One region of the Shewanella sp. SP1S2-4 genome, then DNA from elsewhere that is predicted to be linked to it. Evidence: riboswitches for the same ligand, from Rfam matches in the RefSeq annotation. Region 1 holds a riboswitch; the other holds the start of a gene.
What was found. Region 1 has a riboswitch for thiamine pyrophosphate ahead of thiC (phosphomethylpyrimidine synthase ThiC). Riboswitches for the same ligand answer to the same signal wherever they lie in the genome.
Positions count from the first base shown of each region.

Region 2: it holds a riboswitch for thiamine pyrophosphate, as region 1 does, so the genes downstream of both, Q4Q52_RS18345 (TonB-dependent receptor domain-containing protein) here and thiC (phosphomethylpyrimidine synthase ThiC) in region 1, are expected to answer to the same signal.

Region 1 covers NZ_JAUOET010000003.1:77,284-86,901, forward strand. The annotation lists gene Q4Q52_RS04470 (hypothetical protein) at 1-53, opposite strand, end outside; gene trhA (PAQR family membrane homeostasis protein TrhA) at 29-712, opposite strand; gene Q4Q52_RS04480 (hypothetical protein) at 1,219-2,409, shown strand; TPP riboswitch at 2,577-2,675, shown strand; gene thiC (phosphomethylpyrimidine synthase ThiC) at 2,877-5,000, shown strand; gene Q4Q52_RS04490 (bifunctional hydroxymethylpyrimidine kinase/phosphomethylpyrimidine kinase) at 5,003-6,904, shown strand; gene Q4Q52_RS04495 (HesA/MoeB/ThiF family protein) at 6,897-7,808, shown strand; gene thiS (sulfur carrier protein ThiS) at 7,825-8,028, shown strand; gene Q4Q52_RS04505 (thiazole synthase) at 8,030-8,794, shown strand; gene thiH (2-iminoacetate synthase ThiH) at 8,791-9,618, shown strand, end outside.
Region 2 covers NZ_JAUOET010000026.1:33,751-43,368, reverse strand. The annotation lists gene pnuC (nicotinamide riboside transporter PnuC) at 1-139, opposite strand, end outside; gene Q4Q52_RS18350 (hypothetical protein) at 186-446, opposite strand; gene Q4Q52_RS18345 (TonB-dependent receptor domain-containing protein) at 553-2,787, opposite strand; TPP riboswitch at 2,842-2,967, opposite strand; gene Q4Q52_RS18340 (YcfL family protein) at 3,060-3,455, opposite strand; gene Q4Q52_RS18335 (PaaI family thioesterase) at 3,597-4,094, opposite strand; gene Q4Q52_RS18330 (PaaI family thioesterase) at 4,081-4,608, opposite strand; gene hinT (purine nucleoside phosphoramidase) at 4,605-4,961, opposite strand; gene Q4Q52_RS18320 (PDZ domain-containing protein) at 5,106-6,872, shown strand; gene Q4Q52_RS18315 (LuxR C-terminal-related transcriptional regulator) at 7,042-7,677, opposite strand; gene Q4Q52_RS18310 (cytochrome b/b6 domain-containing protein) at 7,974-8,720, shown strand; gene cctA (tetraheme c-type cytochrome CctA) at 8,814-9,164, opposite strand.

The DNA of each region.
Region 1 (9,618 bases):
AAATCACCATCAGGTAAATCATAGCCATTTAAATAACAGTCAGATAAATACACAGAAAGTGACTCATGGCACCGCCAAGCACGAACAAATGCCAAATGGCATGGTTAAATGGAATGCGTTTCCCGACGTAGAACACCACCCCTAAAGTGTAAAATAACCCGCCTAAGATCAATAGATTGAAACCCAACTCCGACATGGCCGCCGTTAAATCGCCCATCACAGTGACACATAGCCAACCCATGGCGAGATACAAGACTAAGCTTAACTTTTTGAATTTGTGAATAAATAGCGTCTTAAATAGGACCCCACCAATCGCAAGCGACCAAATCGCTGTTAAAATCACTATCGATTGCGTCCCCTGTAGGCTTATCAGCATCAAAGGTGTGTAAGTTCCTGCAATCAAGCAGTAAATTGCGCAGTGATCGGCGATCTTAAGTTTATGTTTCCAGCCTGAATGGCTAACGCTGTGGTATAAGGTTGAGCATAGAAAAAGCACTATGATGCTCGCACCATAAATGGCAACGCCTGTTAGTTGAGTTGGCGTTAGATGATCTTGCCCTTTGAGTAACATCAGTACCAATGCCACTATGCCTGCGATGACGCCTAAGCCATGGGATACGCTATTAGCGATCTCTTCTTTAATACTATACGGCCCAGACTTAGCAGGGTTTTTAGCTGGGTTTTGTTGTTCGATAACACTTTGACTCGACATGGTAGATACACACTCGCAAACGATAATGACTGAGTCTATCAGTTAGAAAAATAAATCACCATATTTAAGCGTACACTTGTAAGCTTAAATTGGTAGCTGGCTTCTATTGTATTCACCTTTTATCTTTTTAAAGCCGTCTTGTATTCCCGTCAGCGTATCGCATTGATGATGTTATCCGCTTAAAGACGTAAGAGTTAACAAGCATTTGCCCTTCAATTTAGCGCGATTGTGATCCCAATTCCCAGCCTTATTTGCCTAAACCGACAAGTGTCTAATTAAGCATTGGCGTTAGCACTGCGCTTGTAACGTGTTGCTTTCGCGTTGAACTTTACCCTGTTTGCCTCCTCTAATCTGCGTTGAGCACTCGCAAGTAAATGCAATCATTGGATAATTTTCTTTCAATATTCAGCAACCCGATATTGGATTGATATTGAATTAGAGTGCAATGGTTCCACGTTTAGCATCATCGAAATCAATTGAGACTACACAAAACCTAAGGATGGATTTTGCCTTTTCAACGTCAACCCGAAGCCGCGCCTTTATTGACAGTATCTCCTACAGCAATAGCGATTGGAGATGATGCTGATAGTGATTTGCCTATTTCGGTCACATCGTCATCGGTCACATCGCCAGAATGCGAGACTTTTATTGCATTTGATGATCACCTCAGTGATCAGGGTGATGCTTTGGCATCTGAGTCTAAATTAGAATCCCAATTTGAACTGTCTTGTACGTTACAAACCTATGCTCAGGCATTGGGGGCGGGATCCGTTTTACGTGCTCGTCAGCCGTATTTCAAAGGATTAAGTCTACTTTTTTTTGTGCTCTTAGTGCATTCGTGTTTATTCTTACTTATCTGCATTTTGTGGCGCCCACAGTTAAATCCCTTTGGATTAACGGAAACAGAAAGCCGGGGCCCTAAAGTGACGGCGCTCAAAGCTTATTTTATTTATGCTCCCGCGGTAGAGAAGGCTGAAAGCGCTGCGCTAGAAACAGAGAGCAAGGCCGAGGATAAGACTGAGATGACAAGTTCTGTTACGCCTACAACTGTTCCCACGCCTCCAACTCAAGTTAAGCCTCTGCCAATATTTGAAAAGGTCGTGCCTGAAAAAGTAGATCAGGGAAAAGTGAAGCCAGATACGGTTAAACCGGACATCACTCAATCGAGCCAATCTCAATCAAGTGCCCAAAGTGAAGTACAGCCCGCGGAAGTGACGGCAAAAAAACCAACTAATGCGCTTGATACCACAGAAATAAAGCCGCAGCTTGGCGCTAAGAGTTCGCCCGCAGCAGAAGGTGAGAGCACAATAGCGACAAGCTCAAACATGAGTTTATTCACCCAGCAATATTTTGAACGTCAGCGCGAGCAAGCGCTCGATGATCTCGTCATTGAACAGGCCGATAAATTCACCCGGAAATCGAATATGAGTGAAATGAGCCCTGAGATGGAAGTGTTATTTGTCCCTAACGCCGATGATTTCGGTGGCACAACGAGCCTAGATTTACCCTTAGATCCAAATCGTATTGTGCGTAAAGGGGATACTTGTTATCGCGTGGTACAAGTCGGCACTCAAGTTAATCCTTACGCCGAAAATTTAGGCTTCCCATTTGACTGCAGTGGCAAAAAAATCAATCAAGCTATTGATGATGCCATTCAATCTCGATTAAATAAAATGATGCTCAAACCCCATAAATAGTGACTTTCTTTTATGATCTATTTTCATGCTAATTATAACTTTTTTAGTTTAATTTTATTTAATTAATTAAAAACAATGAATTATGAATCTTTATTTTGGATTGGTATTTAAGGCTTTTAATTACTTTTTTCCTTGTTTGTTGCTGCCGCTTCTGTCTATACTGCGCACTCATCTTGTCGGAGTGCCTCTTGGCTGAGACCGTTTATTCGGGATCCGTTGAACCTGATCAGGTTAAAACCTGCGAAGGAAACAAGCGTAATAACACATATTAAATCGCCAAAATAGACGGCTTGAACACCTGTTAACTCAGCAGTGTTTTAAGCCTTAATGTTTAGATTTAATTGTTATTGAGCAGGGTAACTCAATTTTTGAAGCCAGTGTTGGTCACAAAAATTGATTGCCATGCCCAGCTATCAACAACGCAATTCTCCAGACAAGCAACTCCATTTTTTAACGTGAGATTGCTTATGTCCAGTTCAAACCAAAACCCAGCTGTAGCTGCCAATGCGATAGAAATCACAGCGTCAGAATCGACAATCCCTAATAAATCGACAGTGCCTAATAAATCGGCTGAGTCTAGTCAATCAATCGTGCCTAAGGCGCCGAGTCGCCGCGAAACCCGCGCGCAGGCCCAAGCCTTTATCGATACGTTAGCGCCGCTGCAACATCCTAATTCACAAAAGATTTACCTCGAAGGTTCAAGTGCCGATATTCGCGTTGGCATGCGGCAAATCCTGCAGACTGACACCCTTGTCGGCGGTACAGATGATGCGCCTATCATGGAAAAAAATCCGCCAATACGCGTGTATGATTGCGCTGGACCTTATTCCGATCCTGAGGCCGATATCAATGTGCGTCTAGGCCTTGGTAAATTAAGACAAAACTGGATCCTAGCCCGCAACGACACAGAGCAATTACCCTGCGCGACCTCAGATTTTACCCAACAAAGACTCGCCGACGACGGTTTAGACCATCTGCGTTTTGAGGCAGGTTCGAGTGCAATTGTCCGCCCACGCAGAGCGCTGCAGGGTAAACGAGTCAGTCAATTACACTATGCCCGTCAAGGGATTATCACGCCCGAAATGGAATATGTGGCGATCCGCGAGAACATGGCACTTGCGCAGGTACAGGATGAAATTCTTAATCGTAAAGCCAAGGGTGAAGCTTTTGGTGCCTTAGTCGGCGAGCCGATTACCGCCGAATTTGTCCGCTCTGAAGTCGCCCGTGGCCGCGCGATTATTCCGCTGAATATTAACCATCCCGAAGCCGAACCTATGATCATAGGGCGTAACTTTTTGGTGAAAGTGAATGCCAATATTGGTAATTCTGCGGTGACGTCATCCATCGAGGAAGAAGTGGAAAAGCTCGTCTGGTCAACCCGTTGGGGTGCAGATACGGTCATGGATTTATCCACGGGTCGTTATATTCACGAGACCCGCGAGTGGATCATCCGTAACTCGCCAGTGCCCATTGGCACAGTGCCGATTTATCAAGCGCTGGAGAAAGTGAACGGCGTGGCAGAGGATTTAACCTGGGAAGTGTTCCGCGATACCTTGATTGAACAAGCTGAGCAAGGTGTTGATTACTTTACCATTCATGCTGGTGTGCTGCTTCGCTACGTGCCGATGACGGCTAAACGCGTCACTGGGATCGTTTCCCGCGGCGGTTCAATCATGGCCAAATGGTGCCTGAGCCACCATAAGGAAAACTTCCTCTACAGCCATTTTCGTGAGATCTGTGAGCTTTGCGTCGCCTACGATGTATCCCTGTCTTTAGGTGATGGTATGCGTCCAGGCTCAATTGCTGACGCCAATGATGCCGCCCAGTTTGCAGAGCTTGAAACCTTAGGTGAGCTAGTCAAAATCGCATGGGAATACGACGTACAAACCATTATCGAAGGGCCGGGACATATCCCGATGCAACTCATTAAAGAGAACATGGACAAGCAGTTAGCTCACTGCGATGAAGCGCCGTTTTACACGCTTGGCCCGCAAATCACCGATATCGCACCTGGGTATGATCATTTCACCTCCGGCATAGGCGCGGCCATGATCGCTTGGTACGGCTGCGCTATGTTGTGTTATGTCACGCCAAAAGAACACTTAGGATTACCGAATAAACAAGATGTTAAGCAAGGTTTGATTGCTTATAAGATTGCCGCCCACGCCGCCGATGTGGCGAAAGGTCATCCGAGTGCGCAAATTCGTGATAATGCGCTGGCAAAGGCGCGGTTTGAATTCCGCTGGGAAGATCAATATAACTTAGGACTCGATCCTGAAACCGCACGTGCTTATCACGATGAATCTTTACCGCAGGAATCCGCTAAAGTCGCGCATTTTTGCTCTATGTGCGGCCCTAAATTTTGTTCGATGAAAATCACCCAAGATGTGCGCGCCTATGCCGCTGGCTTAGAGGCGGCACAAGCGAAGGCGGATCAAGTTGAAGCTGCTGACCAAGCCATGCAAGTCACAGTCAAGACGCCGCAGGAGTTGGCAGCGGTAATGGCGCTAAAATCGGCACAATTTGCTGCTTCGGGCGCCGAGATCTATCACGTGAAAGACAAGCTTGTCGCCGAAGCTGAGGAAGCCTAATTATGTTGGGTATTCATGGGGATAATGCGCCCATGAATACCGAGCATCCCGCGTTTGTCTGGACCATAGCCGGTTCAGACAGTGGCGGTGGTGCCGGTATTCAGGCGGACTTAGCGACAATTCAAGATTTGGGCTGTCACGGTTGCAGTGTGGTCACCACAGTGACGGCGCAAAGTTCTGTGGCGGTCACTTTAGTCGAGCCCGTATCAGCGGCGATGTTAATGGCTCAGCTGACGACTTTACTTTCCGACTTACCACCCAAAGCAATTAAAATCGGCTTACTGGCAGATCAAACTCAAGTGGCATTGCTGGCAGATTGGATCGCGAGTTTTAAAATCCACTATCCATCTGTGCCTGTGATTGTCGATCCTGTGATGGTCGCCAGTTGTGGCGATGCATTAGCAGTCGATAACTGTCAGGATATAAAAAGTGCGGCTAAATCAGCCTTAGATTTTAGGCCTTTCAAAGGTTTAATCGAACTTATCACGCCCAATGTGCTTGAACTTGGGCGATTAACTCACAGTGATGTTTCAACGAAAGCGCAATTCGCTGCTGCTGCACTGGCTTTATCTCAGAGTCTTGATTGCAGTGTGCTCGCCAAAGGGGGCGATGTAAGCTTTGGCAGCACTGACATTCTTGCTGATACTCATGCTCAAACTCACGCTAACGCTCTTGATACCGCTTACAAGAGTAATGGCTGGGATCTTGAGCTTGCCGAGGATTATCTAGTTTGTCGTCAAGTGCGCGCGAGTTCTGAGCTGCATCAAAATGGGCGCTTCTGGTTAGCCAGCCAGCGGGTTAATACCCGTCATAATCATGGTAGCGGCTGCACTTTGTCATCGGCCATTGCCGCCGTGTTAGCGCAAGGTTTTGTATTGCAAGATGCGGTGGTGGTTGCCAAAGCCTATGTGAGTCAAGGCTTAAGCGCGGCCGTTGGCTTAGGGCAAGGTCCAGGGCCGTTGGCCCGAACGGGTTGGCCTAATGATTTGTCCCGCTATGCCAAGATAAATCTGTGTGATGGCAATTTTATTAGTCATCACCTCAATCAACATCTTGATGTTAGAAGTGATTTAGTTGCAACAGTTTTATCCGCAACAGATCAGGTAAGAATAGCCTACACGTCACCTCAAAATATTTTATCCCACGGTTTTAAAGTGCTCGATGCCGATCTTGGTGTTTACCCTGTGGTGAGTGACTTAATCATGCTGGAAAGTTTGTTAGCTGCGGGCGTTAAAACCCTGCAGTTACGGATAAAAACCGACATCAGCGAATTAACTACTGCAGCGCCAGCCGAATTTAATTTAGGTAAGTCTGCGCTGAGTAGATGTGAGTCAGGCGAACCTGAGTTAATTGGCTCCGAATTAGAAGCACAAATTCAAACGGCCATTGCCTTAGGCAAGCATTTTAATGCGCAGCTTTTTATCAATGATCACTGGCAGTTAGCGATGAAATACCATGCCTTTGGGGTACATTTAGGCCAAGAAGATCTCGCCGTTACCGACTTAGCGGCCATTCAAGCCGCGGGGCTCGCGCTTGGTATATCCAGCCACAGTTATTTCGAGCTGTTATTGGCGCACCAATACTCGCCATCCTACATAGCGCTTGGGCATATATTCCCTACCACAACGAAGCAAATGCCTTCGGCGCCCCAAGGGCTTGCAAAACTTAAACACTATGTGGCGTTACTCCAAGACCATTATCCCTTGGTCGCCATTGGCGGTATTGATTTAGATAATCTGGCAAAGGTGAAAACCACGGGGGTGGGCAATATTGCTGTGGTGCGCGCAATAACGAAAGCTAAGGATCCGTTAGCCGCCTTTGCAGAGTTGAGCCAAGCTTGGGAGCAATGTAGCTTGTCTGAAGAACTGGCTGTAAAGCATGAGTTGGATGCAAAGCATGAGTAAAAACCAACCGCTTGCTCACGCAGAGGTTCTTTGCGGTCATATACACAGCGACAATGAACACTGCGGCCATACACTCAGTGATGCCGATTTCATCCGTTATTCTCGGCAAGTCTTATTGCCTGAAGTCGGTGAGGCTGGGCAATTGCAATTGGTCGACGCCAGTGTCGCAATTATCGGTCTTGGCGGCTTAGGGCAATTGGCGGCGCAATATCTGGCCTGTGCAGGTATTGGTCGCTTGACCTTAATCGATATGGATAAGGTTGAAGTATCAAATCTGCCAAGACAATTGTTATTCAACGATGCCGATATTGGACTCAATAAGGCGCGAGTTGCCAAGCAAAAGCTCAATGGCATAGCACCGCATTGCACTGTTACTGCCTATGAAACGGCATTTAATACAGAAACTGCGGCTCATCACTTGGCTGATATTCTAGAGGCAAAACAACGGGGTAAAAAAGTGCTAGTGCTTGACTGCACAGATAACTTTGCGACTCGCCAAGCCATTAATCGCCGCTGTATCGAAGCGGCTTTACCTTTAGTCAGTGCGTCAATCGCAGCATTTAGCGGTCAATTGTTTGCAGTCGACCAAATGCGGTTCCCCTCTGGTGGTTGTTATCACTGTATTTTCCCCGCACAGACGAGAGTGTCGCAGAGCTGTAGTACCCAAGGCGTACTCGGGCCGAACGTGGGCGTGATGGCGTCAATGCAATCTTTGGTGGCCATGCAACTCTTGCTGAGTATGGATAGTTGTGATGAACCTAAAAGTGCCTTGTTTGGGCGTTTTTGGCGCTTCGACGCTAAATCACTTTCATGGACAGCGGCGACATTAACGCGGGATCCCCATTGTGACGTATGTGGTCCAAAAGAGATTCGTTCATCATCCGATAAGCCCAGCAAACTATAAAGTATGGAGGTTTGATATGATTTTAATTCACATAAATAATGTCCCGCAGCCATTAACGGAACCGACTTCACTCGCGGCTGTGATCCTCGCGCAAGATATAGCCCTCGATTCGGTCGCTATCGTGTTGAATGCAGAGGTGGTTCCGCGTAATCGCTGGCAATCGATTCTCTGCCAACATGAAGATAAATTAGAACTTTTTTCAGCTGTAGCGGGAGGCTAGTATGTTAACGATTGCCGATGTGGAGTTTGAATCACGGTTATTTACCGGAACGGGAAAATTCAGCAATAGCCAAGTGATGCTAGAGGCGATAACGGCTTCAAAATCGCAGTTAGTGACAGTTGCGATGAAAAGAATTGATTTTAAAATGGGGCTTGATGATTTACTCACGCCGTTACGCCAAGCGGGTGTACGGCTATTGCCTAACACTTCGGGGGCGAGAAACGCCAAGGAAGCGGTGTTTGCGGCTGAGCTTGCCCGTGAAATGCTGGGAACTCATTGGATTAAGCTCGAAATCCACCCAGATCCTAAGTACCTAATGCCCGATGCGATTGAAACCTTAGAGGCGGCTAGAATCCTCTGTGAGAAAGGCTTTATCGTATTGCCTTACGTGCATGCCGATCCTGTGCTGTGCCGTCGTTTAGCAGAAGTGGGCTGCGCCGCGGTTATGCCACTGGCGAGTCCGATTGGCAGTAATCAGGGTTTAGTCACTGAAAGCTTTTTAAAAATCATCATAGAGCAGGCGCGGGTGCCAGTGGTGATCGATGCCGGTATTGGCGCGCCTTCACAGGCTGCGCGGGCAATGGAGCTGGGCGCCGATGCGGTGCTCGTCAACACCGCCATCGCCAGCAGTGCGTCGCCGATAGTGATGGCCGAGTGCTTTAAAGAGGCGGTGCAATGCGGTAGACGGGCCTTTGAAGCTGGGCTTGGCCGAGTACAAACAGGCGCGGTACATACCAGTCCTCTGACGGGATTTTTAAACCAATGAGTTTTGTAGCGGAATTTACCAAGATCCCACGGGATAAACTGTTACTCGATTTGTATTCTTGCACTGCCCAGGATGTTGAGCGGGCGTTAGTGAGTCCAGCAGGGGATTTACGTAGCTTACTGGCCTTGTTATCACCTGCGGCTGAACCTTATATAGAAACCATGGCACAACGTTCAGCGGCGCTTACGCGGCAGCGATTTGGCGCGAATCTGGGTATGTATTTACCGCTATACGTCTCGAATCTGTGCGCTAATGATTGTGATTACTGTGGCTTTAGCATGAGTAACAAACTCAAGCGCAAGACCTTGAATGAGCTGGAGTTGATGGCCGAAATGGCCATTATCAAAGATAGGGGCTTCGATTCTGTTTTACTGGTGTCGGGTGAGCATGAAACTAAGGTCGGCATCGATTATTTCAAGCAAATGTTGCCGCTGGTAAAGCAGCAATTTAGCCATTTGGCGATGGAGGTCCAGCCCATGAGTGAGGACCATTATTGCCAGTTAGTCGCGCTAGGTTTAGATGCTGTGATGATTTATCAAGAGACCTATCAGCCCGAGACTTATGCTCGTCACCATTCCCGAGGTAAAAAAATGGATTTTGCCTATCGTTTAGCAACACCTGACAGAGTTGCGACGGCGGGCGTTGATAAAATTGGTCTTGGGGTATTACTCGGGCTGGATGATTGGCGTTTAGATGCGTTAATGATGGGATATCATCTCGACTATTTAGAGCGACGCTATTGGCGCACCCGCTTTAGTATTTCGCTACCAAGGTTACGACCTTGTACTGGCGGGATCACCCCGAAAGTCATGCTATCGGATCTA
Region 2 (9,618 bases), on a different contig from region 1:
ACCAGACGCTCGCCTTCATTGCCAGCAGTAGATATGCCATGGCCAGCAATACAGCCAAGGCTTCCCATGCGGTCATCACATGGACTTCACCAAAGGCCGCATTCATACTCTCGACCAAGGTTAACCATAAATCTGTCATTGTGTTGTTCTCACTGCCTATTTGTCGCGTATATGACGCTAAAACATTATTCGCTGTGGGCTAAATTCAGCTCACCACCGATAAACTTACACACAAATACTGCCTTGCCCCACTTCTCATGGGCGGCTTGCATCTCGGTCGCCAGCATAGTCATCACATCTAAATAATCGCCGCACACTTGGGTTGCCATCGCATTGGTCACGCGCTCGATATTAGGATAGCTATCCACGCGACCAATGAACCACTTTATCGGATCGAGGTAGTTCTCATTGAAGGGATACATGCTAATTTCTGCGGTCAGTTTCATTTTAATTCCTTAAATTTGAGAGAAGCTGTATCCCTTACGCTGGACTACAGCTTAGCCATGAGTTAACCCAATAGGCTCATAGTGATATGTGCCATTACATCAGCTTTTACATAAACTTAACGTTAAAGGTGACGCCAATCTGACGCGGATCACCGTAACGAATATATTGCTTTTCTGCCCAGCCATTATCAGGCTCGTTACCGAAGTAGAAACCGCGCACACCGTATTCTTCATTGAACAAATTACGGCCCCATAAATAAGCCGACCATGCACTCGCCTCATAACCCACGCGGGCATTGACGATAGTGTAGGGTTCAGAACGGGATTCATTGCTGTCGGAATAGTAAAACTCGCTCTTACCGCTTAAGTTTAGGTTAGTAAACCAGCCCGAATTGGTACGATAAGTCCCGCCAATGCTGTAGGTTAAGTGTGGTGAATGAGCCAGATCGCGGCCAGTTAAATCGACCTCAGTGCCGTATTTATCCTGATACTGGTAATCACCGTAGGCCGTTTCTAACCAACCTAAGCTTGAGTAAATTTGTAGATTATCCGTGGCATACCAGGTCGCATCTAACTCAGCACCATAGTTATTAGAACTACCAGCGTTTTCGGTAAACAAGATAAAACGCTGAGGTTTATCAGGGTCTTGCTGGGATGCCGCCACCTGTTGATCTTGTCTGTCCATATAGAACAGCGCCAAATTAGTATCGATAAGCCCCGCTAACCAATGGGATTTAAGGCCAATTTCATAGTTATAAAGCGTCTCAGTACTAAACTCTTTTTTATCGTTCAATTCGACAGGTAAAGTCATGTTGAAACCGCCCGCCTTGTAACCGCGCGCGACACGAACATAAGCGTTGTGCGAGTCATTCAGCACTTTACTCACTGCAATATGACCGCCCCACATGGTTTCACTCGGGTCGAAATTATCGTTATTCGTATCTGAGTAATGGCTGTTACGGCGCTCTAAACGTAGGCCCACAGATAAGGCATAATCTGAGCCCAGATCCGTATCGAGCTGACCAAACAAGGCATAGTTCGTCGCTTCATACTCAGAGTCTAATACTTCATCCGGCCAAGTATTGTACTCAGAATACAATTGGTTATCTTCTTTCAGATTCATGCCGTACACACCAAGCAACCAATCGGTGCTATCCGCAAAGATTCGGCCCTGCTCGGTAGAACTTAAGCGAAACTCTTGCGACACAGTTTTACGTTGGCCCGTTTTATCCCAAAAATAATCATATTGGCACGGCGCCAGATTGCCATAGTCATCACTGCATTGCTTAGAAGCCCAATACTCTGGGTTCGACCAATCGCCATCGTAACTGTAATGGTGATCGGTATTCGCAAAGGACGTTAACGAGGTCAACTCAAAGGTTTCGGCGCCAGAATAGGTCGCTTTAAAGCCTGCGCCTGTGGTGCGCTGGCTATCGACACCCGGTTGATCCGATGTCGTCTGGGTCGGTGAATTGGTTAAACTCCACACATCGTAGCCATTATCAAAATCGGCGTGCAGCACAGTTAAATCAAACTGCAAATCGTGAGTCGCATACCAGCGCAGCTTAGCGCGGCCGCTGAACTCATCGCGGCCATTGGTATCGTCACGACCTAAATAGAGGTTGTCGTGGTAGCCATTTTGTTGATGTTGCTGCAGTGACACACGATAAAGTAGCTTGCCAGAATCCGTTAATGGGCCAGAACTGAAACCGCTAAACGTGCGTAAATCATCATCGCCTAACGAGACTTCTGCACCATGTTCAAACACATCGGTGGGGTCGTTACTTTTCAGATAAATCAGTCCCGCTAAGGCATTCGCGCCATAACGTGTGCCCTGTGGTCCACGTAGCACTTCGACCTGTTGTAGATCGTACATGCTCGACACCATGCCAATACCGGATAAATCGATATCATCTATGATGTAACCTACAGAAGAATTAGGTGCACCTTGGTATTGCTCTTGCTCACCTACGCCGCGAATTTGAAAATATTTAGGCCGCGAACTTCCACCTGACCAGTTAAAGTTGGCGATAGAATTGAGCAGATCTTCAAAGTGCTGCGCGCTTTCATCTTGAATTTTTTGACTGTCGATAACGGTAATGCTGGAGGGCATTTTTTCTAAACTTGAGCTGCGAAAATCCGCCGTCACCACCATGACTTCCATCTCAGTGCTGGGATCGGGTTTATCGATAGCATCTGTTTGTGCAAATGCAGCAGAGCTCAGCGCAGCAGCAATGGCTAATGCCAGCGGCGCTCGGGTTAAAAACAAGCTGGGCGATACGGTTGAAAACGGGGAATGACGTTTTGACGTGTTACTGTTTAGCGTTTTACTGTTTAACATAGGACCTCAAATACATAGTTTGAGATCCGGCAACGAATAAGCGATTCAGAAGTGTGCTGTTGATTGGCCCATTCCTACGCCGGTATTAGCCGGATCAGGTTCTAAGGGTTCGTCAACTGACATCTCAGTTTGCAGTAATCAATGTAAATTCATTCGCTGCAAACACCCCTTGGCGACGCCTAGTATACATGAGTAATAGGATGGGATGACACATTTACCTCATAAAATGAAAAATGCCAGCATAGCTGGCATTCTCTGGGCGAACTCACCGCTTAATTCGAAAAGGTTTCGCGCACGTACACATCAAATTTAACCGCTTGGGCATTGGGCGCCACGGCGGCGACTTGCAATTGTTGCTTGCCATGCAACTTGACCGATTTCCAGCTCGTCGCTTCATCTTCAATAGTAAAGCCGCTGGCGTCGTACCAAGTGAATTTATACTGCACACGCATGTCAGTTGATGATTTGCTAACAATCAGCGCTGAGCCCTGCACTAAATCGCCAACTCGGCGTGCATCCACACTTTCAACTCCAATATCTCGGGCAAAGCTGGAATTATCGACACGGGTTTCACCGAGCGAACTCACTGAAATACCTGCGGTATGTGAGGCACAAGCACCTAAGGTCAGCGCCGCGGCCAATAACAGTCCTGTATAAATTTGTTTCATCTCTTTCTCCCAGTCACGCGACAAAATGCGCGGCCAGCGCGCATCATTTCCCATTAAACGACAAGCTAATCGAACTGTGCTGAACTTATGCTTAACAAGACAGACTTAATCATCACTCAAACATCTGCTCAATAAAACGAGTTAATCAATCAGAAAGTGCGCCCGTGCCGTAGCGATGAGCTGCTTACGATTGGTTTGCCAACAATCGATATTCACGTTGGCCACTCGTCGCCCCTGGCGGGTAATGCGACATTCTGCAAAGCTATCTTTATGCAGTCCTGCACGTAAATAGTCGATGGAAAAATCAACCACTTTAGGCACTTTGGCTGTTTGCATAAAGACCATCAGCTGCACTATCGCTGACATCTCCATAAAACCTGCAATGACGCCGCCATGGATAGCTGGCAACACAGGATTACCGATATTGTCGTCCTTAGCAGGCAATTTAAAAATCAGTTCATCACCAAAACGCTCAACCTTCATACCAATAAATTTGGCATAGGGAACGTGCTCAAGTAAATGACCGAAATCGTTAAGCTCAGTCGCGCGCTTAACAATGCCTTGCACATCGATAGGCGCTTTTACTTGGGCGTGTTGAGTTGCACTGGCTGTGCCAAGTTCCGAATTATTTGCGCTCATCAGTGTCTCCTATTTCAGGCACGGCTTCACCCATCAGCGCTTGTCTAAAGGCATCACCCACCATTTCTGGGCTGATCCGCATAAAGGAACCAACAGCATGGGCAATAGGATCATCTATGCTGTCTTGATAAGCAATCGCGCGGGTAAAGGCAATGTTAGAGGACAATTTGTAGCATTCCGCAAACCCAAACACAGGTTTATGGGGCTGAGCGGGCTTCATATAATCCACCCGCAAATCGAGCGTCGGTGAGATTTCTAACAATTTGAATTTATGGAAAATTGCACTGACTACTGCACTACCACAGGCGGTATCCATTAAAGTAGTAATGACTCCGCCATGGATAACGCCCGTATCGGGATAACCAATTAATTCAGTGCTGTAGGGCAACTCAATCAACACATGGTGCTCGCTCGCCTCTAATACGGTTAAACCGAGACGACGACACTGAGCGAGTTGATCCACAAACCGCTGCGCCATTTGGGTCAGCGGGAAAAAATCCGAATTGACCTTCATTTGCCTTGGCTCAACATGGGCCCCAGAGGCTCCCCGCCCACAAGGTGGAAATGAATGTGATAGACTTCTTGTCCACCGTGTTGATTGCAGTTCATGATCAGTCGGTAGCCATCTTTAGCGATACCCGCTTCCGCCGCCAATTTCGCCGCAACTGTCATCATGCGGCCAAGTACCGGCTCATCAGAGGCTTTCATGTCGTTCGCCGTTGGTATCAAATGATTCGGCACAATCAAAATATGGGTTGGCGCCTTAGGGGAAATGTCTCTAAAGGCAGTCACAAGTTCATCTTGATACAGAATATCCGCGGGAATTTCGCGACGAATAATTTTGCTGAAAATCGTTTCTTCGGCCATGGGGCGTCCTCCTTGGGTTAGTTGGCATAGTATACTAGTAATTCAATGCTTTGTGTCTGTAGATATTTTGCTTTTCATTTGCCAGTTGCAGGCATTTTTGGCAGCATGGCCACCATTAAAACACTCAGGTTTTGCAGGATAAATATGATCCATTACCAGATAATCCCCGTCAATCCGAAAGCCCATTTATTCGCAGTCACTATGACATTATCCCAGCCCAAGCCTGTACAGGTCTTTAGCCTCCCCGCTTGGCTACCTGGCAGTTACATGGTGCGCGACTTTGCTAAAAATATCATTGAACTCAAGGCACAAGATGCTAATGGCCTAACACTTAAACTCACCCAACTAGATAAGCAAACTTGGTCGGTTGACAATAATAGCAGCGAAATTATTCTAACTTATCAAGTGTATGCTTGGGATCTGTCGGTGCGCACCGCGCATTTGGACATGACCCACGGCTTCTTTAACGGCAGTAGCGTGTTTTTATCCGCCCACGGTTTTGAACAACAAACCCACACTGTCACTATGTTACCGCCCTCTGAGCCCACATTAGGTAACTGGCGCGTCGCTACGAGTATGACCCGCATCAGTGGTGACGACTTTGCCTTCGGCCAATTTAGTGCCACAAGCTATGACGAGCTTATCGATCATCCAGTGGAAATGGGCTTATTTACCTTAGCCAGTTTTGATGCCTGCGGCGTCCAACACGATATCGTACTCAATGGCCGCCACCGCGCTTGCATGCCAAGGCTCTGCCAAGACTTAAAAGCCATTTGCGAATATCAAATCAATCTCTTCGGCACGCCTGCGCCGTTTAAACGTTATTTGTTTATGACCACAGTATTAGACAATGGCTTTGGCGGGTTAGAGCACAGAGCTTCTACCGCATTAATGTGTTCACGCAAGGATTTGCCGTTGTCGCTCGATGCGCCAATTAATAACGACTATCGCAGTTATTTATCCCTGTGCAGCCACGAGTATTTCCACAGCTGGAACGTGAAGCGGATTAAGCCGGAGTGCTTTTTACCCTATAAACTTGAGGCTGAAACCTATACGCCGCAACTGTGGGCCTATGAAGGCATAACCTCCTATTACGATGACTTCCTTACCTATCGCGCCGGACTGGTAGATGAACACAGCTATTTAGATATGCTGAGTGAAACCTTCACTCGCGTCTATCGCAGCCAAGGACGCTTTAAACAAAGTGTTAAGGACTCCAGCTTTAATGCCTGGACTAAGTTCTATAAGCAGGATGAAAACGCGCAAAACGCCATCATCAGTTATTACACCAAAGGCGCGCTGTTTGCGCTGTACTTAGATTTAACCCTGCGCAGTGAAACCCAAGGCAAATACAATCTCGACCATGTTATGCAGATTTTATGGCAGGAATATGCTCTGCAAGACAAAGGCACGACTGACAGCTGCCACCAAGCGATTGTCGAGCGACTCCTAGGCCGTGATTGCCACGATTTGTTTGTCTACTTAGATAACACCGACGATATTCCACTGGCTCCGCTACTCGCCAAATTTGGCGTCGAGTTTAACCTTCGAGTCAGCCAAGGTCCGCAGGATGTGGGCGGCGGGCAAGCGAAAGGTTATGACATTGCCTTTGGTGCGAAAACTCAAGCGGCGCCGATGGGATTGAAAGTGGTGACTGTTACCCAAGGCAGCCCTGCCCACCTTGCGGGATTAAGTGCGGGGGATATCTTAATCGCCGCCGATAACTTGCAAGTCAGCGCGCAATTTGAGTCGCAGCTACAGCAATATCCGCTGGGTGAATCCTTGAATCTACATTGGTTTAGACGGGATGAATTGATGACGGGTGAATTGATGATAACTGCTGCGCCTAAGGATACTGTCGCCCTAGCAATTAGTGACAAAACTAAACTCGCGGCTTGGTTAGGACGCTAACTTAACGTTTTGATTAGACAGGTTTTAAGAAAAACAAAAGGGGCAAAAGCCCCTTTTATCATTTCTGAGATAACACTTAACTTAGGTACTAATCTCTAAACGCACACATCTATGTCTAGATCAGTATTCCCTTGCCAAATCAGTGTCTTCTATCAGTGCTAATACAGACTTAAACCACCACATCGTGCAAATAGGTTTGCGCCCACGCGATCGCTTGACCACGGCTCGACACACCTATCTTACGGAATACTCGGTACAAATGGGTTTTTATCGTGCTTTCACTGACAAACAACTGATTGGCAATATCTAAGTTAGTGCTACCCGTTAAGAGGGCTTGTAATACTTCTCGCTCACGAATCGTCAGCGGTTCAGTATCTTCGAACAAACCAAAGTCATCGTTCACCCCATTGACGAGTTGAATTGGGATCACCCTATGGCCTCGTAAAATATTCGAGAATCCTAGGCTAATCTCAGTTAAACCCGCATCGAGATAAAACACCCCTGCGGTCGTGGCAGCTTGCATTAAAAAGCGCGCATCCACTTGTTTAGGGAATTGTAAATAGACGACTCGTACACTTGGTTGTTCACGGGCAAGTAAACGCTGAAATTGATGGGCTTTTTGAAGATCAACAGTCGCTAAATCAATCACTACCATGGAGGCATGATTATCCTTGATTTGTTCACACATCTCATCTGGGTTGACTTGCGTCAACTTAACGAGAAACTCCTGTGGCCAACGTCCTGCTAGCAGTTCCATTAATACTTGCGATCGTGACACTACAATCCAATGTAATATTTTGAACATCCTGCTCACTCCCTGTCTGATTAACGATTATTCACTTTGAGAACCTAAAATCCTCTCAATACAACTTCAACATCCGTTCAATAGACTTCCAAGTCTACCGTGGTGACGATATTAGCATTAGATAAAACAGATTAAAAAGACTTACGTGAAAAATATTTACCGTACGCAAATCAAAAACTTCTAACACTTTCGTTGAATACACTATCAATCAGAAGTCTTAATTGAAACTGAAAAAAATTACTGAAATTTTGAGATAAAAGCGTAAGATCATACCAACAAAAAAATAAGGAAATTCCATGTCCAGCAGCAAAGCCAGCGCGTTTGAAGTTAAATCCTACTCAGTTTGGGACAAACCGACGCGATTATTCCATTGGATTAATGTCATTCTCGTACTCGCACTCATCTTAGTCGGTGGCATCATGATGTATCGTGCTGAGCTGGGCATCACTGAATTAACGGGCAAAATTGGCTTAAAAACTTTACACGTGTACATAGGCTATGCGTTTGCAATCAACCTCATTATTCGCCTTGTGTGGGGTTTTGTCGGCAACAAATATGCGCGTTTCAGCCATATGTTTCCCAATGCTAATAGCAAAAATGAATTAATGACCTATAAGTCAGAATTGGCCGCGGGAAAAAATCCGCAGTATTTAGGCCATAATCCTAAAGGCAAATTTGCCGTTCTCGGCATCATGCTGCTGTTAATCACTATCATGGTTACTGGGCTTTTACGTGCAGGAACCGATATTTACTTTCCGCCATTAGGTAGTGCAGTACAAAGCTATCTGGCCGATACTAATGTCGACCCAGCAAGCTTAAAACCCTATGATGCCACTGGAGTGAATACTGAGAAAGCGGCTGCGCTTAAACCGCTGAAGGGACTAGCCGGTCAAGTTCACGTTTATGCGGTTTATCTACTTTTACTACTGATTTTACTACACGTATTCGCTGTGGTTTATACCGAAGTTAAACGTCAACCTGGCATTATTTCAGCCATGTTCTCTGGTAAGAAGATCATCCAAGGCCAACCAAAAGACGAGTAATTGATTCATTTACTGATAAAAATAACGCCAACATTTGCTGGCGTTATTTATGTAGACTTGAAGGCAGATGCCAACGCTTCTAACATTTTTTGATTATTTTTTCAGAATCGTCGCTGGTGTGCGGCCATCATCATGGCAACTTTCACAGGTCGGTTTTTCACCTACATTCATATCATGCACCGCATGACAATCTGCACAGACTAAATTGCCGTCATGTGGTTTATGCACAGCGTCCATCTCAGCAAGAGAACCGTGACAGCTTTGGCACTGTTCAAATTCAAAGGCACCATCCGCAGAAGGTGTACCATCTTTATGACAGCTTTCACATCCACCCGACTCAGCGTGGAAATCAGACAATTTTTGATCTGCAGCAAATGCGGTTGGCGACAGCGCTAACGCTGCGAGACTAGCCCCGAAAAGCGCACTTAATAGTTTTTTGCTCACAATAGTATCCTCCAATGGCGATTGTCAGTGGAAATTCTTGTCAGGGTGACTTCCATCTCGCAACCAAAAGTAAATAGCACGACTCGATATAACTTAGCTAAGGATGAACGAATAAGCAAACCCATGCTAAGCCCCCCAACTTTATCAACATACTCAAGGGTAAAATGTGCGCTGCATCATGTAACCACATGCTTATATAAGAGTTTTACATATACCTAACCTAGAGGTTACATAATGTAAATCCCTAGAGCGACTAAGGACAAAATAAAAAGCCTGAATTAGACAATATGGGCTCTATTCAAGGAACTTGAAGACAAATGACAAACCCGAAGGCAATAACGCTAAACAGGAAATACAGCGAGAGATTGATGAATATGTATAATGGAGACGAAACGTGGCGCCTATATATGTGCCTAAATGTGCGCCTGAACGCCCTACTCGTCTCTGGCATTGA